DNA from 3 places in the Serratia sp. JSRIV002 genome. Region 3 is predicted to be linked to each of the others. Evidence: predicted binding sites of a transcription regulator. Region 3 holds the regulator's gene; each other region holds the start of a gene.
What was found. Region 3 encodes LexA, which represses DNA repair genes until DNA is damaged. Its sites were predicted from a motif close to TNCTGTATGTACATACAGNA; they were not measured.
Positions count from the first base shown of each region.

Region 1 (7,619 bases), 2.7 Mb from region 3:
GTGCCGTCTTCGATATGTGGCAGGAAGGCATCCTGCTGGCTTTTATTGAAGCGGTGGACTTCGTCAACAAACAGGATGGTACGGCGGCCTGCATCGCGGTTTTGCCGGGCGCGCTCGATAGCTTCGCGGATCTCCTTGATGCCGGAGGTTACCGCTGAGATGCGCTCAACATCGGCCCGGCCATAGCGGCCAATCAACTCTGCCAGCGTCGTTTTCCCGGTTCCCGGCGGCCCCCACAGGATCATAGAGTGCAACTGCCCAGCCTCGATGGCGCGTGGCAACGGCTTGCCCGGGGCCAGCAAATGCTGCTGGCCAATGTATTGTGCCAACGTGGTTGGCCGCATACGCGCGGCCAGTGGCTGGAACTCATTATGGGAAAAATCGAGTGACATGTTGCTCACGTAGACCTCACTGGCGCTGGTCGTCCAGCGTCACCCCCTTCGGTGGGGTAAATTTGAATTTGGCAGCATCAACGCTGCTGCTCTGCTGGCTCTTCAACTGATAAGCGCTACGCTGGCCATCTTGCTCAACCGCAGCAAAGCTCTTGATGGTGCCGCTATTGGTCACGGTGATGGCAAACTGCTTCAGATTACCGCTGCTGGCCTTTGGCGTCAGTTCGAAATCATCGCCCTTCTGCTTCACGTTGTATTTTTTCCAGTCGTTAGCATCGTTACGGGTGATCAGCATAAAGGGCGTATTGCCAGTGGCGTTCTTCAGCCAGGTGGCCGTCACCTGCTCGACGAACGGGTTGTAGAACCACAGGGTCTCGCCGTCCGAAACCAGCACGCTCTCATCCGGCGAGGTCATGTGCCAGTTAAACAGATTGGGGCGTTTTACCCATAATTCGCCTTCCCCTTGCTGCACAGCAGCGCCGTCACTACTGGTGACAGATTGGGAGAAGCTGGCATGGAAACTGTTTACTTTCGCCAGACGACTTTGCAAATCTTGCGCAGCATCCGCCAACACGGAAGTAGACGCGAATCCCGAAAGCAGACAACAGGCCATCAACAGTTTTTTCATTATTTCAGCTACCTTATGAAATGCGTTTACCGCAAGCTGGGTCAATATAACCCTGAACACCTCCACTCTACCCGAAGCGCTCGGCCGACAGCCAGAGCACGATTCCGATAAAGCAGGGGTTTACGCTTCTTTGCACAAGGGCCGCAAAGCGGCCCTTTTATGATGGTTACAGCGCCTGATGGCAATCAATCATGCCGTGGCGGGGCAAGCACCTCACGGTTACCGTTATGCCCCTGCTCGCTGACAATGCCCTGCGCTTCCATCTGTTCGATGATACGCGCGGCGCGGTTGTAGCCGATGCGGAACTGACGCTGTACACCGGAAATCGAAGCGCGGCGTTTATCCACCACAAACTCGACCGCCTGATCGAACAGCGGATCCAGCTCTTCGTCACCGTCCAGACCACCGCCTGCGCCACCCTCACCGTCTTCACCGGCGCTGAGAATACCCTCTTTATACTGCGGCCGCTCACGCGCTTTCCAGTCTTTGACCACGGCATGAACTTCCTGATCGCGGACAAACGCCCCGTGCACACGCACCGGTATTGAAGAATTCGGCGCCAGATACAGCATGTCACCCATCCCCAGCAAGGATTCCGCTCCGCCCTGATCGAGAATGGTGCGGGAGTCGATCTTGCTCGATACGGTAAAGGCGATACGCGTCGGGATGTTGGCCTTGATCAAACCGGTGATCACATCCACCGAAGGACGCTGGGTTGCCAGCACCAGGTGGATCCCCGCAGCACGCGCTTTCTGTGCCAGACGAGCGATCAGCTCTTCAACCTTTTTGCCCACCGTCATGATCAGATCGGCAAATTCATCCACCATCACCACGATGTACGGCTCTTTTTCCAACACCGGCGGCGTGATATCCATGCTGTCGCTTGGCTTCCAGAACGGATCCGGGATTGGCCGCCCCATCGCCTCGGCCTGATCGACCCGCTCGTTGTAGCCTGCCAGGTTACGAACCCCCAGGGCAGACATCAGCTTATAGCGGCGCTCCATCTCGGCCACGCACCAACGCAATGCATTGGCGGCGTCTTTCATGTCGGTAACCACATCGGTCAGCAGGTGTGGGATGCCTTCGTAGACCGACAGTTCCAGCATTTTCGGGTCGATCATGATAAAGCGCACTTCTTTCGGCGTGGCCTTATACAGGATACTGAGGATCATGGCGTTGACCCCAACCGACTTACCGGAACCGGTGGTACCGGCCACCAGCAGATGCGGCATTTTACCCAGATCGGCGACCACTGGCTGACCCGCGATATCTTTACCCAATACGATCGCCAGAGGCGATGGGTTGTCGCGGAAGGCTGGGCAATCCAGCACTTCGCGCAGATACACGGTTTGCCGTTTGACGTTCGGCAGTTCCAGGCCGACGTATGGCTTACCCGGGATCACTTCCACCACACGCACGGCGGAAGTTGACAATGAGCGGGCCAGATCGCGCGACAGGTTGGAGATACGCGCGGCCTTGACGCCAGGAGCCAAATCCAGTTCGAAGCGGGTAATGACCGGACCAGGCAGAATATCGACCACGTCGGCCTTGACGCGGTAATCCGCCAGGCTGGCTTCCACCAGCCGCGCTTTCTGTTCCAGCGCAAAGGTATCGACCGGTTCGACCTCTTTCGGGGCCTCGGTCAACAGATCCAGCGTTGGCAGTGGCGTAGTCGGTTTCTGCAGCGGCATATCATTACGCATCAGGAATGGATGGATCAGGCTGTCCATCGCTGGTGCTGGCGGTTGCTGCTGAACGGGTGGCTGATAAATCTGTTGCGGCTGGTAACCAGGCGCAGGGTTAGTTTGCGGACGCGGCGCCTGATAAGCGGGCACCTCAGGCTCAAACTGCCCGAACGGCACATCATCTTCCAACTCGCTTTCCAGCTCGATGCTATCCTCAAGCTGTGGCGACAAGGTAAACAGCGGCTCGGTTGGGCCGTCATCCACCAGATCTGCCATCGGTGAGAAACTGTAGGCCTGGCGGGTATCCACCGGGCGAGTTACCGGAGCTGGTTCTGGTTCAGGCTGCGGTTCTTCTACGCCATAGCGAGCCTGTTGCTGCGCGGCAAATGCCTGACCGAGTTCGGCCTCACGCTGCGCATCTTCGTCATCTTGTTGTTCTTGCGAATACTCTTCGCCATAGCGCTGGCTTTGCTGTTCGGCAAAGGCTTGACGCAATGCAGCTTCTTGCAGGACTTCATCTTCTTCCTGCGGGTTGCTGAACGGTTCTGGCTGAGGTTCATCCCCACGGTTGCGCTGCTCCTGCTCCGCGATCCGCTGCGAAGGCAGCTTGATGCCGTAGGAGGCCAGCTCACGCCGGGTTGGAATACGCACCGGATTTGGCCGTGGCAGTTCCGGGCCGATGCCCTGCTTGATCTGCGAGCTCGCATCACTGGTGGCTGTAAACGCAGGCATGAAGGTGTTGTTCACCGCGCCAGCGGTTGCTGTGGCTGCGGCAACCGCCGCTGGCTTCACTACCTCTCTGGCGCTGAAACCCGTTGAGCCAATAACATCGTCGCTATCCCGCTGAGCCGCAGAGAAATCAAACGGTGACGGCTCTGGTTTTGGCGTAACGGGGGTCTGCCAGTCACCCAGGCGCGGCTCATGTTCCTCACGATAAGGCTCCGTTACGCGCGTCGTTCTCGGTGCCGGTGTCTCTTCAGGCAGTTCAAACGAATACAGCGGCGGCGTGTCTTGTGGCTGCGCAGGGGTTAATGGATGCTGATTGATGGAAGCAGGCGCTGTCGGGGCAACGGTGACCGGAGCCTGAACGGCCGCTTTCGGCATTACCGGGATATCAGTAACGACCGGCGCTGGCTCGGCAAGCGGGAGGTCATCATCGCTGGCACGCAACCCACTTAATAAAGGATCTGCGGCATCTTGCGCTGCTTCTTCGGCGGTTTCGGTCACGGAAGAGGCAGAGAACAACGCGTCGTCCTCATCTACTGCCAGAGCAGCAGGTGCCACAGGTTGGCCGCTTTCTTCGCGATCGTCGAACACGACATCGTCATCGTCGTGATAGCGGTCTTCACGGCGTGAACGGTTAGTCATAAAGGTAGCGGCGCCCAGCACGACACCACCAATTTTTTCCGCAATCACCAGCCATGACCAACCGGTGAACAGCGTCAGCCCCACTGCCCAAATGCCGAGCAGCGCCAAAGTGGCGCCAATGCCGTTAAACCACGGCAACATGGCATTGCTTAGCAGGCTGCCAATCACCCCGCCGGAAGCGAAGTAATAGAGATCGTCAACGTTCAACGCCGCCAGGCCACACGAGGTAAGCACCAGCGCCAATGTGCCGATCAAACGTAACGAGAGCCCAAAGAAATCGACGTAATCGCCGTTATCGCGCCGACGGTAACCAGACAGGCACAACACCAGCATAATCGGTGGGATCGCATAGGCAAGGACCCCAAAGGTGAAGAACAACGTGTCGGCCAACCATGCGCCTACCCCGCCGCCCAGATTGTGGATAGGCTCATGCCAGGCAGTTTGCGACCAACTAGGATCGGAAGGATTGAAACTGACCAATGCAGCCATAAGGTAAACGGCAAAAATTGCCACCACGATCAACACAGCCTCGAGCAAACGTCGCCCACTGCTGAGTTTTTTCAGGGTAACTTCTTTATCTTCTGTGTATTCCTGGCTCAAGAAAGGCACTCCAGGTTCCTGTTGACGGATAGAGTAACGGCGCCGAGAAGTTTCCCCGGCGCCAAAACTGTATGAATAAACAGGAGTGTAACGAATTTAATCAGGTTTTGCACCTGCACCTTACCGTGTTTTGATAACCAGACGGTTACTCTGTTTGACTTCTTCCATCACGACGTAAGTACGGGTGTCATTCACCCCCGGTAAACGCAACAGAGTTTCGCCCAACAGCTTACGATAAGCTGACATATCTGGTACACGGGTTTTCAACAGGTAGTCGAAATCACCGGAAACCAGATGACACTCCTGAATTTCTTCAAGTTTTTGTACCGCAGAGTTGAATTGCTCAAACACATCCGGCGCACCGCGGTTCAACGTGATTTCCACGAAGACCAGCAGGGAAGCGTCCAGATAATGCGGGTTAAGCAATGCGGTATACCCATGAATGAAGCCTTGACGCTCAAGACGGCGCACACGCTCCAAACAAGGGGTTGGGGATAACCCCACGCGCTTTGAAAGTTCGACGTTCGAAATGCGCCCATCCTTCTGCAACTCATTAAGGATGTTGCGATCGATACGGTCGAGATCTTTACCCGGGCGTTTTTTAGTATCTACCATTATTATTGTCTCTCTTATGTTCTTCCCTGCACTTGCCACACCCTAGCCAACGTCAATGTGCAAGGATTTGTTCCAAGCGAAGACCCGATGCCAGTGTTTAGCGGTTCATCCCCCTGAGGGAACAGGATACGTAATACCAACCGCCCTTGTGCTTCGTCACTCTTTGTCACTACCATCTTCCGCCGTTGCCCAGCCTGTCTGTCACCTCTGGGCAACGAATTCAAATGATTTACGTTCAGAAATCCATCAACCCCGTCAGGGCAAACCCTCCCTCACCCGTCGCGCCCCGACAATATTCTGCCTGGGTGGCGAAAATGCCTACGATTTGCAGCTGACACGGGGTTAATTTCTTCTTCCAATGATGTTTTCGCAAATGCGCAGCGGATTGTCAAAGTAAAAGAACTAAAATCAGTAGAACGTACCGCCAGCAAAACTGAGCACCTGATTTTTTATTAGGAATTTCCCCTACCCGAAACCGGGTAGTTGCCCACATAAACCCGACAAAAAACGCATTTTTAACCCATTGCTGTACAAAATTATTGCTGCTGTTACCTCTCCCAGCCCAAGGATAAAATCGCGGCTAATAGGCGCTGATTATCAAACAAATCGGTAACAACATCCCCTGGCGCTTTTTTTACTGCCGCATTTTCCCTACAATCGGTTTCATTGTCCGCCATTGTGGGAAACGAGGTTATTCATGGGCACGGCTAAACATAGCAAATTATTGATCCTGGGCTCTGGCCCGGCTGGCTACACCGCAGCGGTTTATGCAGCACGCGCGAACCTGAACCCGGTATTGATCACCGGTATGGAGCAAGGCGGTCAGCTGACCACCACCACCGAAGTCGAGAACTGGCCAGGCGATGCCGAAGGCTTGACCGGCCCGGCGCTGATGGAGCGGATGCGTGAGCACGCAGAAAAGTTCGACACCCAGATCGTGTTTGACCATATCAACAGTGTCGATCTGCAGAACCGTCCTTTCCGCCTGTTGGGTGATAGCGGCGAATATACCTGCGATGCCTTGATTATCGCTACTGGCGCATCGGCTCGTTATTTAGGCCTGCCATCGGAAGAAGCTTTCAAGGGCAAAGGGGTCTCCGCCTGTGCCACCTGCGATGGTTTCTTCTATCGCAACCAGAAGGTCGCCGTAGTCGGTGGTGGCAACACCGCCGTGGAAGAAGCGCTGTATCTGTCAAACATCGCCTCGGAGGTCCATCTGGTGCACCGCCGTGACACTTTCCGCAGCGAAAAGATCCTGATCAATCGCCTGATGGAAAAAGTGAAGAACAGCAACATCATCCTGCATACGGACTGCACGCTGGACGAAGTGTTGGGCGATCAGATGGGCGTCACCGGGATGCGCTTACGCAGCACCAAAGACGCTGAGCAAACCAAAGAGTTAGAGCTTGCCGGCGTATTTATCGCGATCGGTCACAGCCCGAACACCGCGATCTTTGGCGGGCAGCTTGAGCTGGAAAACGGCTATATCAAGGTGCAGTCCGGTATTCACGGCAACGCGACCCAGACCTCCATTCCTGGCGTATTTGCCGCAGGTGACGTCATGGATCACATTTACCGCCAGGCGATCACCTCAGCCGGAACGGGCTGTATGGCCGCACTGGATGCCGAACGCTATCTCGACGGTATCGCACAGGCCGAGTGCAAATAACCCTTCAGCGATAAACGTTACCGAGGCGGCCGATTGGCCGCCTTATTTCTATCCCCCCGCCCCTGAAAGTTCAAAACAACCCCCTCCACGCTAAAAACGTGACTGTTGCCCAAGTGATGAAAGGGATATTTAGTTCACGTCTACCGAGTGACGAGGTAACATTAGCGTTCACTTGTCTTATTTCCCGCTGAGACAAACACTTTTTTAACAGTACGTTAACCAAGCCTGCTACAACAGGCATCGGCGACGCAGACACCTGATGAAAAAAACCAGACAGCACCAGTTAACCCGTTGGCTCAAAACACAGAGTACGTTGGCGCAGCGTTGGCTACGTTTATCCATGCTGTTAGGCCTGGCAAGCGGCATTTTGATCGTCGCCCAGGCCTGGCTGTTGGCCTCACTGCTCCATGCGCTGATTATTGAACATCAGCCCCGTGGCGAACTGGTTTCGTCGTTTATCTGGTTGGCCGCCACCTTTGCCCTGCGCGCCTTCCTGAGCTGGCTGCGCGAACGGGTTGGCTTCATCTGCGGGCAGGTCATTCGCCAGCGTATGCGTTCGCAGGTGCTGGATAAGCTGCAACAGCTTGGCCCCGCCTGGATCCAGGGCAAGCCCGCCGGGAGCTGGGCCAGCATCATCGTTGAGCAGATTGAGGATATGCAGG
Region 1 covers NZ_CP074143.1:2,159,305-2,166,923, reverse strand. Annotated here, with positions in the region: gene KGP26_RS10060 (replication-associated recombination protein A) at 1-401, opposite strand, end outside; gene lolA (outer membrane lipoprotein chaperone LolA) at 409-1,020, opposite strand; gene KGP26_RS10050 (DNA translocase FtsK 4TM domain-containing protein) at 1,206-4,673, opposite strand; gene lrp (leucine-responsive transcriptional regulator Lrp) at 4,794-5,288, opposite strand; gene trxB (thioredoxin-disulfide reductase) at 5,986-6,957, shown strand; gene cydD (cysteine/glutathione ABC transporter permease/ATP-binding protein CydD) at 7,217-7,619, shown strand, end outside.
Region 1: a site for LexA is predicted at 4,739-4,758, ahead of KGP26_RS10050 (DNA translocase FtsK 4TM domain-containing protein). Genes of this name have one in related genera too.

Region 2 (7,619 bases), 1.8 Mb from region 3:
GCCAACACTTCGCTGATCTCCAACGGATCGGTGCCGCGCCAGGTCCACAGCAGATGGTTGAGCATGCGATACCAGTTGCCATCGGTGTCCCCCTCCAAGGCGGAGTGCATATCAGCACCTACCGCATGATGGGCACGGGTGACTAACGTCGAGGTTTCGACATGTTTAAATGAAGGTTTGAACAGAACTTCGGAAAGGTTGGCCTGTGCCATGGTAACAACAGCCTCCTGAGACTTACATCAAGGCTTGAATAGCCGGGATATCTAGGTGCTAGTGTACCTAACTCTGGAGGTAGAAGGCGGGGAATTTACCGAATTTGACGAAACCGCTGGATAAACAACAACGCCCGGTATTGCCGGGCGTTTGAAGCAGAAGCTGATTAACGGCCGCCGATTGGTGGCACGAAGGTCACCGCCATATCCCAAGGCTGCTCGATCCAGGTGTCCTGCGGGATATCAACCACGTAATCGTCAACCAGCGGGCGGCCAGCAGGCTTGGCGAAGATGGTCACGAAATGGGCTTTCGGGTACATGTCGCGGATCGCTTTGGCGGTGCCGCCGGTATCCACTAAATCGTCAACTACGATAAAGCCTTCACCATCGCCCTCGGCGCGCTTGAGCACCTTCATTTCGCGTTGGTTGTCATGGTCATAGCTGGAGATGCAGACGGTATCCACATAACGGATGCTCAACTCACGTGCCAGCAGTGAAGCAGGCACCAGGCCGCCACGGCTTACGGCAATGATGCCTTTCCATTGATCGGCAGGCAGCAGGCGGTGAGCCAGTTTGCGCGCTTGCATTTGCAACATATCCCAGGTAACAACGTATTTTTCGCTCATAGAATGGTGTCCCAGCCAGCAATGATGTGGCTTACTCAGTAGTTCAGGGGGAAAAAAGGTTGCGCGAGATTATAGAGACTGCGCGCCACGAATACCAGTTGAACCGAGGCGTTGATGCGTTTTTCCTGTGAATATCCTTGTGACGAGCCGCGTGGCTTATCGGCGCAACCGCCCGTAAAACGGGGAACCCAAGCCGATAAACAGCGTCATACGGGGCGCGCACAGCCGCGAATAAAATGATATTCTCAGGCTCACGTGCCTGAAGCACAGATAGCTACTCACCCTAACCGCACAGCATTCACTCCTTGCTGAAAATGCTGTCACAGGAGACTTATAGTGTCTGAATTGTCTCAACTTTCGCCACAGCCGCTGTGGGATATTTTTGCCAAGATCTGCTCAATCCCACACCCTTCTTACCATGAAGAAGCGTTAGCGCAGCACATCCTCGACTGGGCCAAAGAAAAGAACCTGCATGCCGAGCGCGACCAGGTCGGCAATATTCTGCTGCGCAAGCCTGCCACCAAAGGCATGGAAAACCGCAAGCCGGTAGCGCTGCAAGCGCATCTGGATATGGTGCCGCAGAAGAACAACGATACGGTTCACGATTTCACCAAAGACCCGATCCAGCCTTATATCGACGGCGAATGGATCAAGGCTCGTGGTACCACGCTGGGTGCCGATAACGGCATCGGTATGGCGTCTGCGCTGGCGGTGCTGGCCGATGACAGCGTAGAGCATGGCCCACTGGAAGTCCTGCTGACCATGACGGAAGAAGCCGGTATGGACGGTGCCTTTGGCCTGCAGCCAAACTGGTTACAAGCCGACATCCTGATCAACACCGACTCCGAAGAAGAAGGCGAAATCTACATGGGCTGCGCCGGGGGGATTGATTTCATCACCACCCTGCCGCTGCAACGTGAAGCACTGCCAGCCGGTTACCAAACGCTGAAGCTGACCCTGAAAGGGTTGAAAGGCGGCCACTCCGGTGCCGATATCCATCACGGTCTGGGCAACGCCAACAAGCTGCTGGCCCGTTTCCTGTTTGCCCATACGCCTGAGCTGAACCTGCGTCTGCTGGAGCTGAACGGCGGTACGCTGCGTAATGCCATCCCACGTGAAGCCTCTGCCGTAGTAGCCGTTCCGGCTGCCAAAGCGGATGCGCTGAAAGCCCTGAGCCAGCAATTCCTGGCTACGCTGCAAAACGAACTGTCTGCCAAAGAGAAGAATATTACCGTTCTGCTCGAGCCAGCCACCACCGCTTTGCAGGCACTCACCACAGACTGTCAGAGCCGCTTGGTGGCACTGCTCAACGGCACCCCTAACGGCGTGATCCGCATGAGCGACGAAGTGAAAGGCGTGGTAGAAACTTCGCTGAACGTTGGCGTGGTGACCACCAGCGAGCATGAAGCCGAAATCATTTGCCTGATCCGCTCCCTGATCGACAGCGGTAAAGACTATGTGGTGGATATGCTGACCGCCTTGGGCCAACTGGCCAACGCCAAAGTGGCCCCGAAAGGCGGCTATCCGGGCTGGCAGCCAGATGCCAAATCTCCGGTGATGCAACTGGTACGCGAAACCTACCAGAAGCTGTTCAACAAGACGCCAAACATCATGGTGATCCACGCCGGGCTGGAGTGTGGTTTGTTCAAGAAGCCTTACCCACAGATGGATATGGTGTCGATTGGGCCGACCATCACCGGGCCGCACTCGCCGGATGAGCAGGTGCATATCGCCAGCGTTGGCCAATACTGGACGCTGCTGACCGCCTTGCTGAAAGCGATTCCTGAGCGCGGATAAGATATTGGGCCCAGTTTAACGCTGGGCCCAATAACTCAGTTGAAAAAACTATCGGCCCTACCTGTCAGGATTGCGTTTCCTTGTTAGCCAGATTGCCGCTAATTTCATTCATCTGCGACTGTATCAGCGCTGCGCTAACCGGTGGCAGCAGGAAAGCAAACAGGATTATCAGCCAGGTCTTATACCTTGCTTGTTGCCCATGGCTTTCAATTATCGCCCGAAGAGTATCGTTTAGCGTGGAGAAAATTGCTGGCGTGACAATAGGCACAACAAAAGCCGACCACCCAGCCCCTCTAGGGGTTAGTAGTGTCGCAGATTGGCTATAGTTTCTGATTTCCGCATGTATTTTTACCAACCAATAAATATTGTAAAACGGCACAAAATACAGCAGGAAGGTCATTCCAGGTTCGCGGTATGTCGGCGTAAGAGGAGCAGCCTGCCGTATCGGCGGCGCCACATTAAATAACTGTGGTTTCATCGGCATCAACAACAATGTGCCAATGATCGCCGGTGTCGCTAATACTGCAAAAAAGTTTGTTGGATTGCCAAGCAACAGATCCATATCAAAAACCCATCCTGCCAGAGGCGCAATGGATAAATTATTCAACAACTTCAATGTTGCCATCAACCCAAATGCCAAGACATAAGTTTCTGTACTGCCGACTGCACCAGCAATAAATGCAGGGATGATCAGTATGATAGCCCCTATCCCCAGCCCTATCAGCATCTCTCCGGCCATCAGCGCAACAACGTTTTCCACATTGAAACAGAATAATGCTATACCCAGTAAATAGAAGGCACTAAACAGGTACAGTAAATAGTAGCTTTTCATCCGGCTGGCTATCCAGGCCAGAATCACACCAAATAAAAAACCGGCCTGTTGGAATGAAAAAGCGACGCCAATCGTTGAATAGGATAAACCTGAACTTTGCTTCATATAAAGCGCCGAATATATGCTCAAGATATATTGACTCGAAGCAATAAAAACAAAATAAAAAACCAGTCCCCAAAATCGATAGCTACAGTGTAAATCGGCCCACGTCCATTTTGTTGCGGACGCCTGGTGAGTCTTTTCCATTGTTCCTGCTTCCCTGTAAGGATATAACCAAAAAAATAAGCGTTGATTGTACCTAGGCTAGTGCTTTAAACATACTCGTTTTTCACCTCACCACGTCAGTACCAACTGCCGCTCCAACTGAGGATCGAGCAGCGTTACGTGTAGGCCAACCAGGCGCACACCTCGCCCTTCCCTCCGCTCCTGCCATGCCTGGCGGGCCACGTTGAGCAAGTCCTCAATATTGAGCACCGGCCAAACGTGCTCCTGGGTGGTTTGCTGGAAATCCTGGAACTTCAGCTTTACCCCTTGGCGGGCGATATGCAGATCTGGTTTGACCTTGCGCAGCCGCATTTCCAGCTCGGGGTAGAGCTTTTCAACGATCAACGCCTCGCAATCTTCCCACTCATGAATATCGGCCACCAACGTTCGCTCAACCCCTACCGATTTGCGTAAACGATCGGGAGACACCTCACGCTCATCGATACCCTGGCAGCGTTCCCACAGCACCCGGCCAAACTTGCCGAAGCGCTTTAACAAATCGGCCAGATTATAGTTCTGCACATCGGCGCAGGTGATTAGCCCCACCTCTTCCAACCGTTTGGCGGTGACCTTGCCCACGCCGGGGATTTTACTTAGCGGCAGCTGCTGCAAGAAAGCGGGTACCTGCGCCGGTGTGATGACATATTGGCCGTTTGGCTTGTTCAACTCGGAGGCTATCTTGGCGAGGAATTTGATCGGGGCAATGCCTGCCGAGGCGGTCAGGTTCAATTCAGCAGCAATTTCCTGGCGGATCTGTTGGGCAATCAGGGTGGCGGAGCCGTTGCATTGGGTGCTGTTGGTCACGTCCAGATAGGCTTCATCCAGAGAGAGCGGTTCTATCAGCGGGGTATAGCGGGCAAAGATTTCACGGATATGCAGCGAGGCTTCTTTATAGGCCGCCATGCGGCCCGGTAATAGCGTCAAGTGCGGGCATAGCTTGAGCGCCGTGGCGGTGGGCATAGCGCTATGCACGCCATAACGGCGCGCCGGGTAGTTGGCGGTGCTGATCACACCACGCCGATCGGCGCTGGCACCGATAGCCAGCGGGATATCGCGCAGGCTGGGGTTGTCGCGCATTTCTACCGCTGCGAAGAAGCAGTCCATATCGACATGAATGATTTTACGCATCGCGCCTCCAATAACACTGTATAAGTATACAGCCAATTATTAAAAGCTCAATATGGAGAGTGTAGACTAGTGACGCCCCTCACCCTAACCCTCTCCCACATGGTGAGGGGACCGAACGTGCCACAAATTAGCTCCCGCACCTGACCGCAACTCCGCACTAGCCCCCCTCCCCCCAAACAAGTGTTCATGAGGTACTCGGTATGTACATTGGGAGAGGGGACCGAACGTGCCACAAATTAGTTCCGGCACCTGACCGCAACTCCGCACTAGCCCCCCTCCCCCCAAACAAGTGTTCATGAGGTACTCGGTATGTACATTGGGAGAGGGGACCGAACGTGCCACAAATTAGTTCCGGCACCTGACCGCAACTCCGCACTAGCCCCCTCTCCCCAAACAAGTGTTCATGAGGTACTCGGTATGTACATTGGGAGAGGGTTGGGGTGAGGGGCTGTGCAGCGCCCCTACATGGAAAACCAGTGTGGCTAGAGAATTCGGTGTTTTTCCAGCATCTCGCGGCGTTGCGCTTCCTTCGCCATACGCTTTTTGCGCACATCGCAGGGCTCCGGGCAGTCGCAGACCTTCTCCACCCCCAGCGCGGTAATGCCGCCACAGCTGCCCTGCAAGGTTTTGCGCTTGAACACATAGCCCAACGACATTCCGCCAACCACCAGCAGAAACAGCACAAAGGATGCTGCGAACATCGTCAACATAACGTCTACCCTTTCTTCAGATAGGGTTTGAACGCGTCGGAATAGCGCTCCTCAAACCCCTTGGCGGTTTTCACGATCATAAACACCGGGATCCCCAGCAGGTTGGCCAGTGCCATACCCCGCTCCGGCCCCATCACGTTTAACCCGGTAGAAAGCCCGTCCGCCGTCATACACAGCGGGCTGATCACCGTGATCGACACTAAGTTGTGGCGGATCGGTTTACCGGTGAGCGGGTCGATAGTATGAGAATAGCGCACTCCGTCCTGCTCGAAGTAGTTTCGGTAATCCCCGGAGGTCGCCATCGCCATCTCACCCGGTTCGATCACCAGTTGCGCCTGCTGCTCCCCCCCGGCGGTTGGCCGTTCGATAGCAATGCGCCAAGGCTTCTTCTCACCGTTATGGCCACGGGTACGAACCTCCCCGCCAATATCAACCATGTAGTTTTTGACGTGCTGCGATTGCAGGTACTGGGCAATCACATCAACGCCGTAGCCTTTGGCAATGGAAGAGAGGTCGACATAAAGTTCAGGAATGCGCTTGACCAGCGCATTACCTTCCACCGCCAGCTTGTCGATCCCCGTCCAGTTGCGGCGCTGATCCAACTCGGTGGCGCTCGGCACTTTATCCGACCGCCCTTCCGGGCCAAAACCCCACAGGTTCACCAGCGGCCCGACTGTCACGTCCAGCGCGCCGTCGGTCACACGGTTGATGCGCAGCGCTTCCAGCACCACTTCCGTGGTGGCAGCAGAAACCGGGAAAGGCTTGTCCACTTCCCGGCTGGCGTTAAAGCGGCTCAGCTCGGAATCAGGTTGATAGGTCGACATCTGATCGTTAACCTGCACCAGCCGTTTGTCGATCTCCGCTTGCAGCGTTGCCACCGAAGGCGTTCCGTCCCCAGGGAGATAACTGATCGAGTACGACGTCCCCATGGTTTTGCCACGCAGGTTTTCCTGCTGCGGTTTACAACCGGTCAGCAATACTGCGGTGGCCAGGGCCACCACCATCATCCAAGCCTTCATTCCATCGCCGCCTACAGCTCGCATTTAACCACCAAAGTCATCGAGCATGATGTTTTCATCTTCCACGCCCAAGTCCTTCAGCATCTTGATCACCGCCGCGTTCATCATCGGCGGCCCACACATATAGAATTCACAATCTTCCGGCGCTGGATGGTTACGCAGATAATTTTCCAGCAGGACATTATGAATAAAGCCGGTGTAGCCCGTCCAGTTATCCTCTGGCTGTGGATCGGAGAGCGCCACATGCCAGGTGAAGTTTTCATTCTCTTCTTGCAGGTGGTTGAAGTCGTCCTCATAGAACATCTCGCGCAAGGAGCGCGCACCGTACCAGAAGGTGATCTTGCGCTTCGATTTCAGGCGCTTCAACTGATCGAAGATGTGTGAACGCATCGGCGCCATACCGGCCCCGCCGCCGATAAAGACCATCTCGGCGTCGGTGTCTTTGGCAAAGAACTCGCCAAACGGCCCGGAGATGGTCACCTTATCCCCCGCCTTCAGCGACCAGATATAGGAAGACATAATGCCCGGCGGCACGTCCGGGTTGCTCGGCGGTGGCGTAGCGATACGCACGTTGAGCATGATGATGCCTTTCTCATCGGGATAGTTGGCCATTGAATAGGCGCGCACCGTCGGCTCTTTGACTACCGAACGGTAACGGAACAGATTGAATTTATCCCAGTCGCCACGGTATTCCTGCGGCACGTCGAAATCGGCATAGCTGACTTCATGCTCGGGCGCTTCGATCTGGATAAAGCCGCCAGCGCGGAAAGGTACATCTTCCCCATCCGGAATGCGCAGTTTCAGCTCTTTGATAAAGGTGGCTTTGTTATCGTTGGAGATCACCTCGCAGTCCCATTTCTTCACGCCGAAGATCTCTTCCGGCAGCTCGATTTTCAGGTTCTGCTTCACGTTAACCTGGCACGCCAGGCGGCAGCCCTCTTTGGCTTCACGCTTGCTGATATGGGAAAGTTCGGTTGGCAGAATATCGCCGCCGCCCTCTTTGATCACCACCCGGCACTGGCCGCAGGAGC
Region 2 covers NZ_CP074143.1:1,268,567-1,276,185, reverse strand. Annotated here, with positions in the region: gene frsA (esterase FrsA) at 1-212, opposite strand, end outside; gene gpt (xanthine phosphoribosyltransferase) at 380-838, opposite strand; gene pepD (beta-Ala-His dipeptidase) at 1,175-2,635, shown strand; gene KGP26_RS05770 (hypothetical protein) at 2,700-3,713, opposite strand; gene dinB (DNA polymerase IV) at 3,801-4,859, opposite strand; gene nqrM ((Na+)-NQR maturation NqrM) at 5,342-5,569, opposite strand; gene KGP26_RS05755 (FAD:protein FMN transferase) at 5,575-6,588, opposite strand; gene nqrF (NADH:ubiquinone reductase (Na(+)-transporting) subunit F) at 6,613-7,619, opposite strand, start outside.
Region 2: a site for LexA is predicted at 4,874-4,893, ahead of dinB (DNA polymerase IV). Genes of this name have one in related genera too.

Region 3 (7,619 bases):
CCCTGTGGGCATTGTGGTTGGCAGGGGGGGGAATTCCTTCGCCGTCGGTATTGCTGGTATTTGTGCTTGGCGTTTTCCTGATGCGTGCTGCGGGTTGCGTGGTGAATGACTATGCCGATCGCGCTTTCGATGGGCATGTGAAACGCACCGCAGGCCGCCCAATGCCGAGCGGCCGCGTCAGCGAAAAAGAGGCCAAGATCCTGTTTGTCTCGCTGGTGCTGGTTTCCTTTGCGTTGGTGCTGACGTTGAACGCCATGACCATCTGGCTGTCGCTGGCGGCTCTGGCGCTGGCCTGGGTTTACCCGTTTATGAAGCGGGTGACCAATCTGCCTCAGGTGGTGCTGGGGGCGGCGTTTGGCTGGTCGATCCCGATGGCCTATGCCGCTGTCAGCGAGTCGCTGCCACTGAGCTGCTGGTTGCTGTTTCTGGCCAATATCTGCTGGACGGTGGCTTACGATACCCTGTATGCCATGGTCGATCGTGATGACGATGTGAAGATTGGGATAAAATCCACCGCGGTGCTGTTTGGCCGCCATGACAAGCTGATCGTCGGGGTGTTGCAGTTTGCTACGCTGTTGCTGATGTTGTGGGTAGGTTATCTGATGCAACTGGGGGGCGCGTTTTACTGGTCGCTGTTGCTGGCCGGGGCGTTGTTTATCCATCAGCAAAAGCAGGTGGCTGGCCGCGATCGCGATGCCTGCTTCCGTGCCTTCCTGAATAACAACTACGTCGGCTTGGTGTTGTTCATCGGTATTGCGCTTAGCTACGTATGATTTGCCCAACGCAAAAAGTAAAAAGGCATCCATTATCGGATGCCTTTTTCGTGGTAACTGGCTTGTAAGTTACTCGTCTTCTTTTACGACTTCAGCTGTCAGCGCTGGGGTATTGGTTTCTTCCGGCATGCTGACGCTTTCGATGGTCAGCTTGATTTCCGGGGTGATCAGATCGCTCAACATGGTGTAAACCTCCATGGTGTGCTCGCGGATCGCATCGCCAATATCATTGATAAAGCCTTCTTCACGCAGCGTCGCCACCAAGGTGGAGAACACCGCCTTATCGAAGAATTCCGGCGCGTTGATGCCGTGCAGCACCGACAAACGCTGGGCCATAATGCGGCTCTCTTTCTCCAGGGCACCCCGGTTGATACTTGGGTTGGCGCTGAGGATCGACATGGTGATGGCATAGCGTTGCAGGGTTTCACGCACCCCGGCGGCCAACAGCTGCAACGGACGGATGCGCGCAGGGTTCAGCACCAGCTCATCGCCTTTGCTACAAATCAGCTGCTGGCGTATCAACTCTTCGATCAGCGGTTGCAGCACGTCGGCTAGCTGTTCTTTGTCGTAACGCAGGAACAGCTCGGCCTTCAGCATCGGATAGATCAGGCTGACCTGACGCAACAGCTCAACGCGCGACACGCGGCGGTGATGCATCACGATAGAGGCGATCAACGAAGGCAGTACCAACATATGATGGATATTGTTGCGATAGTATGTCATCAGCACCGCCTGCTCGCGCGGCAGAATGATGATGTCGCCGATGTTGTCCTTCTCCACTTCAAACTTGTTCATGTTTAAAGCGTGATCCAGCAACTGGTCTGGCGTTTGCGCTGGTACGGTGGCGTCCGGTGCATACGGCACGTTACGCATTAACTGTAAGTAGCATTCCAACTGCTCAAGCAACTGCTCACGGGTCAGCGAACGTTGGCGTGAGGCCAACAGCGCGGTGGAACACAGGTTCATGGCGTTGGCGGCGGCAGCGTTGTTGATACGCACCATGATCTGAGCCGCCAGATCGTTGACCGCAGGCGTCAGCCAGCTTGGGCGCTGTGCTTCGATCGGGTCGATAGACTCACGCCAATGCGGGACGTTGTGGTTCAGGTACGTAGTCAACGGCAGCGGTTCACCAAAGTTTACGTAGCCCTGGCCGAGGTTGCGTAGCTTGCGCAAGCCACGCACCATTTGCAGCAGGCTCTCTTTCTCTTTGGTCGCGCCACGCAGCTCTTTGGCGTAAGTACCTACTTCCATCACGTGCTCGTAACCGATATAAATCGGCACCAGGGTGATCGGACGTGTACCGCCACGCAGCATGGCCTGAATGGTCATCGACAGGGTGCCGGTTTTCGGTTCCAGCAGGCGGCCGGTACGGGAGCGCCCGCCTTCAACAAAGTATTCTACCGAGTAACCTCGAGTGAACAGCTCACCGAGGTATTCACGAAATACGGTTGAATAGAGTTTGTTGCCCTTGAAGGTGCGGCGAATAAAGAATGCGCCCAGGCGACGGAAGATCGGCCCGGCGGGCCAGAAGTTCAGGTTAATACCTGCTGCGATATGCGGTGGCACCAGCCCCTGATGGTAGAGCACATAGGACAGCAGCAGATAGTCCATATGGCTACGGTGACACGGCACATAGACGATCTCGTGGCCATCCTGCGCCAGCTGACGCACACGCTCGGCGTTGGTGACGTTGATACCCTGATACAGCCGGTTCCAGGTCCAGCTCAACACGCGGTCGGACAGGCGCACCGTTTCATAGGAGAAATCGGCGGCAATCTCTTCCATCAGCGCAATCGCGTTCTGCTGGGCCTTTTCGTGGGAGATCTTTTTGCTGCGCGCTTCATCTTCGATCGCTTTTTCAATCGCCTTGGAGGCCAGCAGCTTGTTGAACAGATCCTGACGGGCTGGCAGGCTTGGCCCAACGGCGGCCAGGCGCTGGCGTGCAAAGTGCATACGTGCGACACGGGCCAGTTTTTGCGCGATGGTCTTATCGGTGCCGTGCTCTGTCGCCATCCGGCGTAGGGACACGGTGTTGGAGAAACGGACAAAGCTGTCACGCCCCAGCCACAGTACAGCGAAGAACTTCTGTACGCCGTTCAGCAGGCGCAGGTGCGGCGTGCCGTGGCCTTCACGCCCAGGGGAGCGGCCAAACATCACCGATACCGGCAACATCTGAATATCGAGATCCGGGTTGCTGCGGTGCAGATCCAGATAATCGTGAAACAGTTTTACCGATTCTTCTTTGGGAGTGTAATAGCGGAATACGCGTGGGCCATCATGGATAAACACGTAGCTTGGCAGCACGGTGCCATCGATTTCCAACGGGTTAAGGGGATCGGGCAGATCTTGCGCCAGACACTGGGTGCGCAAGGTGAGTAAATCCGCCTTGGAATTATAAGGTAAAACATACAAAATCGGTCGTGAGGGATCCAACCCTAACTCCGTGACCGGATCTGTTGGGATAACCTTACTTCTTACCAACATTTTTAGTGGTAAGTTCAATATCTTATAATAGATTTTACGCCAACCTGACATGACAACGTGAAGCCTCTTGTTAGCAATTCGCCGCAAGCATACCAGAAACCGGGTAGCAGATCTGTGGCGTTGGGAAATCCACGGCCATTCACGGCAATGGAAGTACATAGTTGAATTATACCTGATGGATATCAAATTGGCCGCTCTAGCGCACTCATGCGCGCGCGGCATTGGTACGACATAGCTAGGTGATTAAGGTATTCCAACCTTGCTGTATACTGCGCTGCGATAAAAATGTGATTGGGCTGGCAAATCTGTCTGGAACGTTGCGGCTGCAACACGACGGGTACATGATCCATCTTGGAGAAAGGCGTTCTTAACTATGGCAAATCAAGCAACTGGCCTGACGCGTATCATTAAAGCGGCAGGCTATTCCTATAAAGGTTTAACCGCTGCCTGGCAGAACGAAGCCGCATTCCGTCAGGAACTGGTGGCGACGGTGGTGGCTATCATCGTGGCGGTTTGGCTGGATGTGGGAGCGATAGCGCGCATCTTGTTGATCGGCTCGGTGCTGCTGGTGATGATTGTCGAAATCCTCAACAGTGCGATTGAGGCCGTTGTCGATCGCGTGGGGACGGAATATCACGAGCTTTCCGGGCGGGCCAAAGATATGGGCTCGGCGGCGGTATCGCTGGCAATCATTCTGGCGCTGTTCGTTTGGGCTTCGGTACTTTGGCAGCATTTGGCGTGAAAACCAGCGGGTATCGTTGCGATCACGCTCGCTACCTGCTGATTTTTATTTATTCTTCGGTTCCCAATCCAGACTTAGCTGTATATACTCACAGCAAGACTGTATAAACAAACAGGGGGCGGAATGAAAGCACTAACTACCAGACAGCAAGAGGTCTACGACCTGATTCGCGATCATATTTCGCAAACGGGCATGCCACCGACGCGTGCCGAGATCGCAATGCGCCTGGGGTTCCGCTCACCAAATGCTGCAGAAGAGCACTTGAAAGCACTGGCTCGCAAAGGCGTTATCGAGATCATCTCCGGTGCATCACGCGGTATCCGCTTGCTGATGGAAGATGAAGAGGGGTTACCTCTGGTGGGCCGTGTGGCTGCCGGTGAACCTCTGTTGGCTCAGCAGCACATTGAAGGGCACTATAAGGTGGACCCTTCACTGTTCAAGCCTAATGCCGATTTCCTGCTGCGCGTTAGCGGCATGTCGATGCGCGACATCGGCATCCTGGATGGCGATCTGCTGGCAGTGCATAAGACTCAAGACGTACGCAACGGCCAGGTCGTCGTCGCCCGCATTGAAGACGAGGTCACGGTCAAACGCCTGAAGAAACACGGTAACGTCGTCGAACTGCTGCCAGAAAACAGCGAATTCCAACCGATCGTGGTCGATCTGCGCCAGCAGAACTTCACCATCGAAGGCCTGGCGGTGGGCGTGATCCGCAACGGCGACTGGATCTAACCGTTTTACCTCGTATTACAGCCCTTTAAAACGGCAAACCTCGCCCCAACTCTGGGGCGATGTCATTTCTAAGCTACGCTAAAATCCATGCTTGTACGGGAACATATCGCCATGCGCCTGCTTTCTGCCTTCACCAGTGACACCGACAAAGCTCTGTGGCGTCTGGCGTTGCCGATGATCTTCTCCAATATTACCGTCCCCTTGCTTGGCCTGGTGGATACCGCCGTTATCGGTCATCTCGATAGCCCTAGCTACCTTGGCGGGGTCGCGGTGGGATCAATGGCCACCAGCTTCCTGTTTATGTTGTTGTTGTTCCTGCGTATGAGCACCACCGGGCTGACGGCGCAGGCGCTGGGTGCGCAAGATCCCTACCGGCTGGCTCGCGCATTTATGCAGCCGTTATTGTTGGCGCTGGTGGCCGGGCTGGCGATTGTGCTGTTGCGAGCCCCGTTGATCACCTTGGCGCTGAACATTGTGGGGGGCGATCGGGAAGTATTGGTTCAGGCCAGGCTATTTTTGGAGATCCGCTGGCTGAGTGCCCCGGCGGCGTTGGCCAATATGGTGTTGCTCGGTTGGTTGCTGGGAGTTCAATACGTGAGGGCGCCGGTGATCCTGTTGATTGTCGGTAACCTGCTGAACATCGTGCTGGATATCTGGCTGGTAATGGGGCTGGGTTGGAACGTGCAGGGGGCTGCAACTGCCACGGTGATTGCGGAGTACGCCACGCTGTTGCTGGGTTTGTGGTTAGCATGGCGGGTACTACGCATGCGGGGGATTTCGCTGACAATGCTGCGAACCGCGTGGCGTGGGGATATGCGCCGCCTGTTGGCACTTAACCGCGACATCATGCTGCGTTCGTTATTACTGCAACTGTGTTTCGCTTCGTTGACCATTCTGGGAGCCCGCATGGGCGGAGAGGTGGTGGCGGTGAATGCGGTGCTGATGAATCTACTGACCTTTACCGCCTATGCTCTGGATGGTTTTGCCTACGCGGTGGAAGCCCATTCCGGCCACGCCTATGGTGCGCGGGACGGGCGGCAACTCCGTAAAGTATGGCGTGCCGCCTGTCGGCAGGCTTGCCTGGTTGCCTGTGGTTTTGCCGTTATTTATCTGTTCGCCGGGCAGCAGATTGTGGCGGGCTTAACCTCGCTGCCGGAGTTGCGTGCGCTGGCAAATCATTATCTGCCCTGGCAGGTGGTGCTGCCCCTGGTGGGGGTTTGGTGCTATCTGCTGGATGGCATGTTTATCGGCGCCACCCGTGGCGCAGAAATGCGTAACAGCATGGCGGTAGCCGCAGTGGGCTACGGGCTGACGTTGTTCACCCTGCCGGTATTGGGCAACCACGGTTTATGGCTGGCTCTGGCGGTATTCCTGGCACTGCGCGGGGCTGCTTTGGGCTGGGTTTGGCACCGTCATAGCGTGCAAGGCACCTGGTTTTCATCCCCTAACTAGCGATACATAGGCCAGACTAGTTGATGATTCTGGATGGGTATTCACATTTGGTTACATGTGTTGAGGGCTGTTTTGCTTCGCTTGCTTACTGTTTTAACGGCGTTTTTTGCTATTGAGACTTTTCCTAACCCTATTTTATGCTGCTTTTCGGGTGCTTTTCGTGATGGGTGACTATAGTTAATCACGTGGCTGGCGAATTAAGCCCGCGCTTAATTGGCAACGGACGCATTAGATAACCTTAAATTTGACTCAGTTAAGTCCAGCCAGATTTATCTAAAACTGACAACCAAGAGTAACGGAGAGATTATGAACAAAGATCAAGCCGACGGTAACTGGAAGCAGTTTAAAGGTAAAGTGAAGGAAAAATGGGGCAAGCTGACCGATGACGATATCACCGTGATCGAAGGGAAACGCGAACAGCTGGTCGGTAAAATCCAGGAACGCTATGGCTACCAGAAAGAGGCAGCCGAAAAAGAAGTCAAAGCCTGGGAAGAACACAGCAAGTATCGTTGGTAGCGCGATGAGCCGCTGAGTATTGCGGCGCTACGACACCATCCGGCCTGGCAGATTTCCCCCCTGCCACGGCCACGGGAACAAGGATGTACCCGCTCCCTCCTGCAACCCAATCCGCTTATTTTTTCTTCACCACAATGCTGTGGTCATGATCGCAATCGTGTTGGTTTTCACAATTTTCTACCACCACACAGGCAGAACACAGACCGTGGGCTTCCACTACGCTGTGGCGCAGCACAAACCCTGATTCTTGAGCCAGTTTCTGCAAGGTTTCTTCCACCCCTTCGGTAGTACGCTCCGTGACCTGTCCGCAGCGATCGCAGATAAACAGGGCGGAGGTATGCATTGGCTGTTCGAAGTGGTGGCACAGCACATAGCTGTTTGCCGATTCAACGCGGTGGATAAATCCCTGTTCCAGCAAGAAATCCAGTGCACGATAGACCGTAGGTGGTTTGGCCTGCGGCTCTGCCACACGCAGTAAATCCAGCAAATCGTAAGCGCTGATGGCGCCGGGTTGCTCAGCCATCAGGCGTAACACTTCCAGCCGTTGCGGGGTCAGTCGCACGTTGCGTTGCTGACAGAGTTGTTCAGCCTGCGCGAGCAGCTTTTCCTGGTTGGTTGAGTTCATGGCAATTATCCGGCTATGCAAAGAAGCCGATTTTATCATGTTTCAACGCAATCGCCGAGGGTTGCCCCGCTTTCCCTGGATAACGCAGCAAATCGGGCGATTTTGCGCAGCAAGACTAGGCACAATGAGATGTGGATCACGATTTGCCGCTTTATGTCATAGGCTCCACTCGGGCACGGCGGTATAACCCGTAAGGTGTCAAACCTTTCAGGAGCCTGGGATGTCAGAAAGAGAGAAATTGCTGCGTGGTGAGGTATATAACAGCCGTGATGATGAGCTGATTGCCATGTACCAT
Region 3 covers NZ_CP074143.1:5,486,870-5,494,488, reverse strand. Annotated here, with positions in the region: gene ubiA (4-hydroxybenzoate octaprenyltransferase) at 1-773, shown strand, start outside; gene plsB (glycerol-3-phosphate 1-O-acyltransferase PlsB) at 843-3,308, opposite strand; gene KGP26_RS25715 (diacylglycerol kinase) at 3,631-3,999, shown strand; gene lexA (transcriptional repressor LexA) at 4,123-4,731, shown strand; gene dinF (MATE family efflux transporter DinF) at 4,843-6,183, shown strand; gene KGP26_RS25700 (CsbD family protein) at 6,490-6,699, shown strand; gene zur (zinc uptake transcriptional repressor Zur) at 6,815-7,324, opposite strand; gene KGP26_RS25690 (sugar O-acetyltransferase) at 7,545-7,619, shown strand, end outside.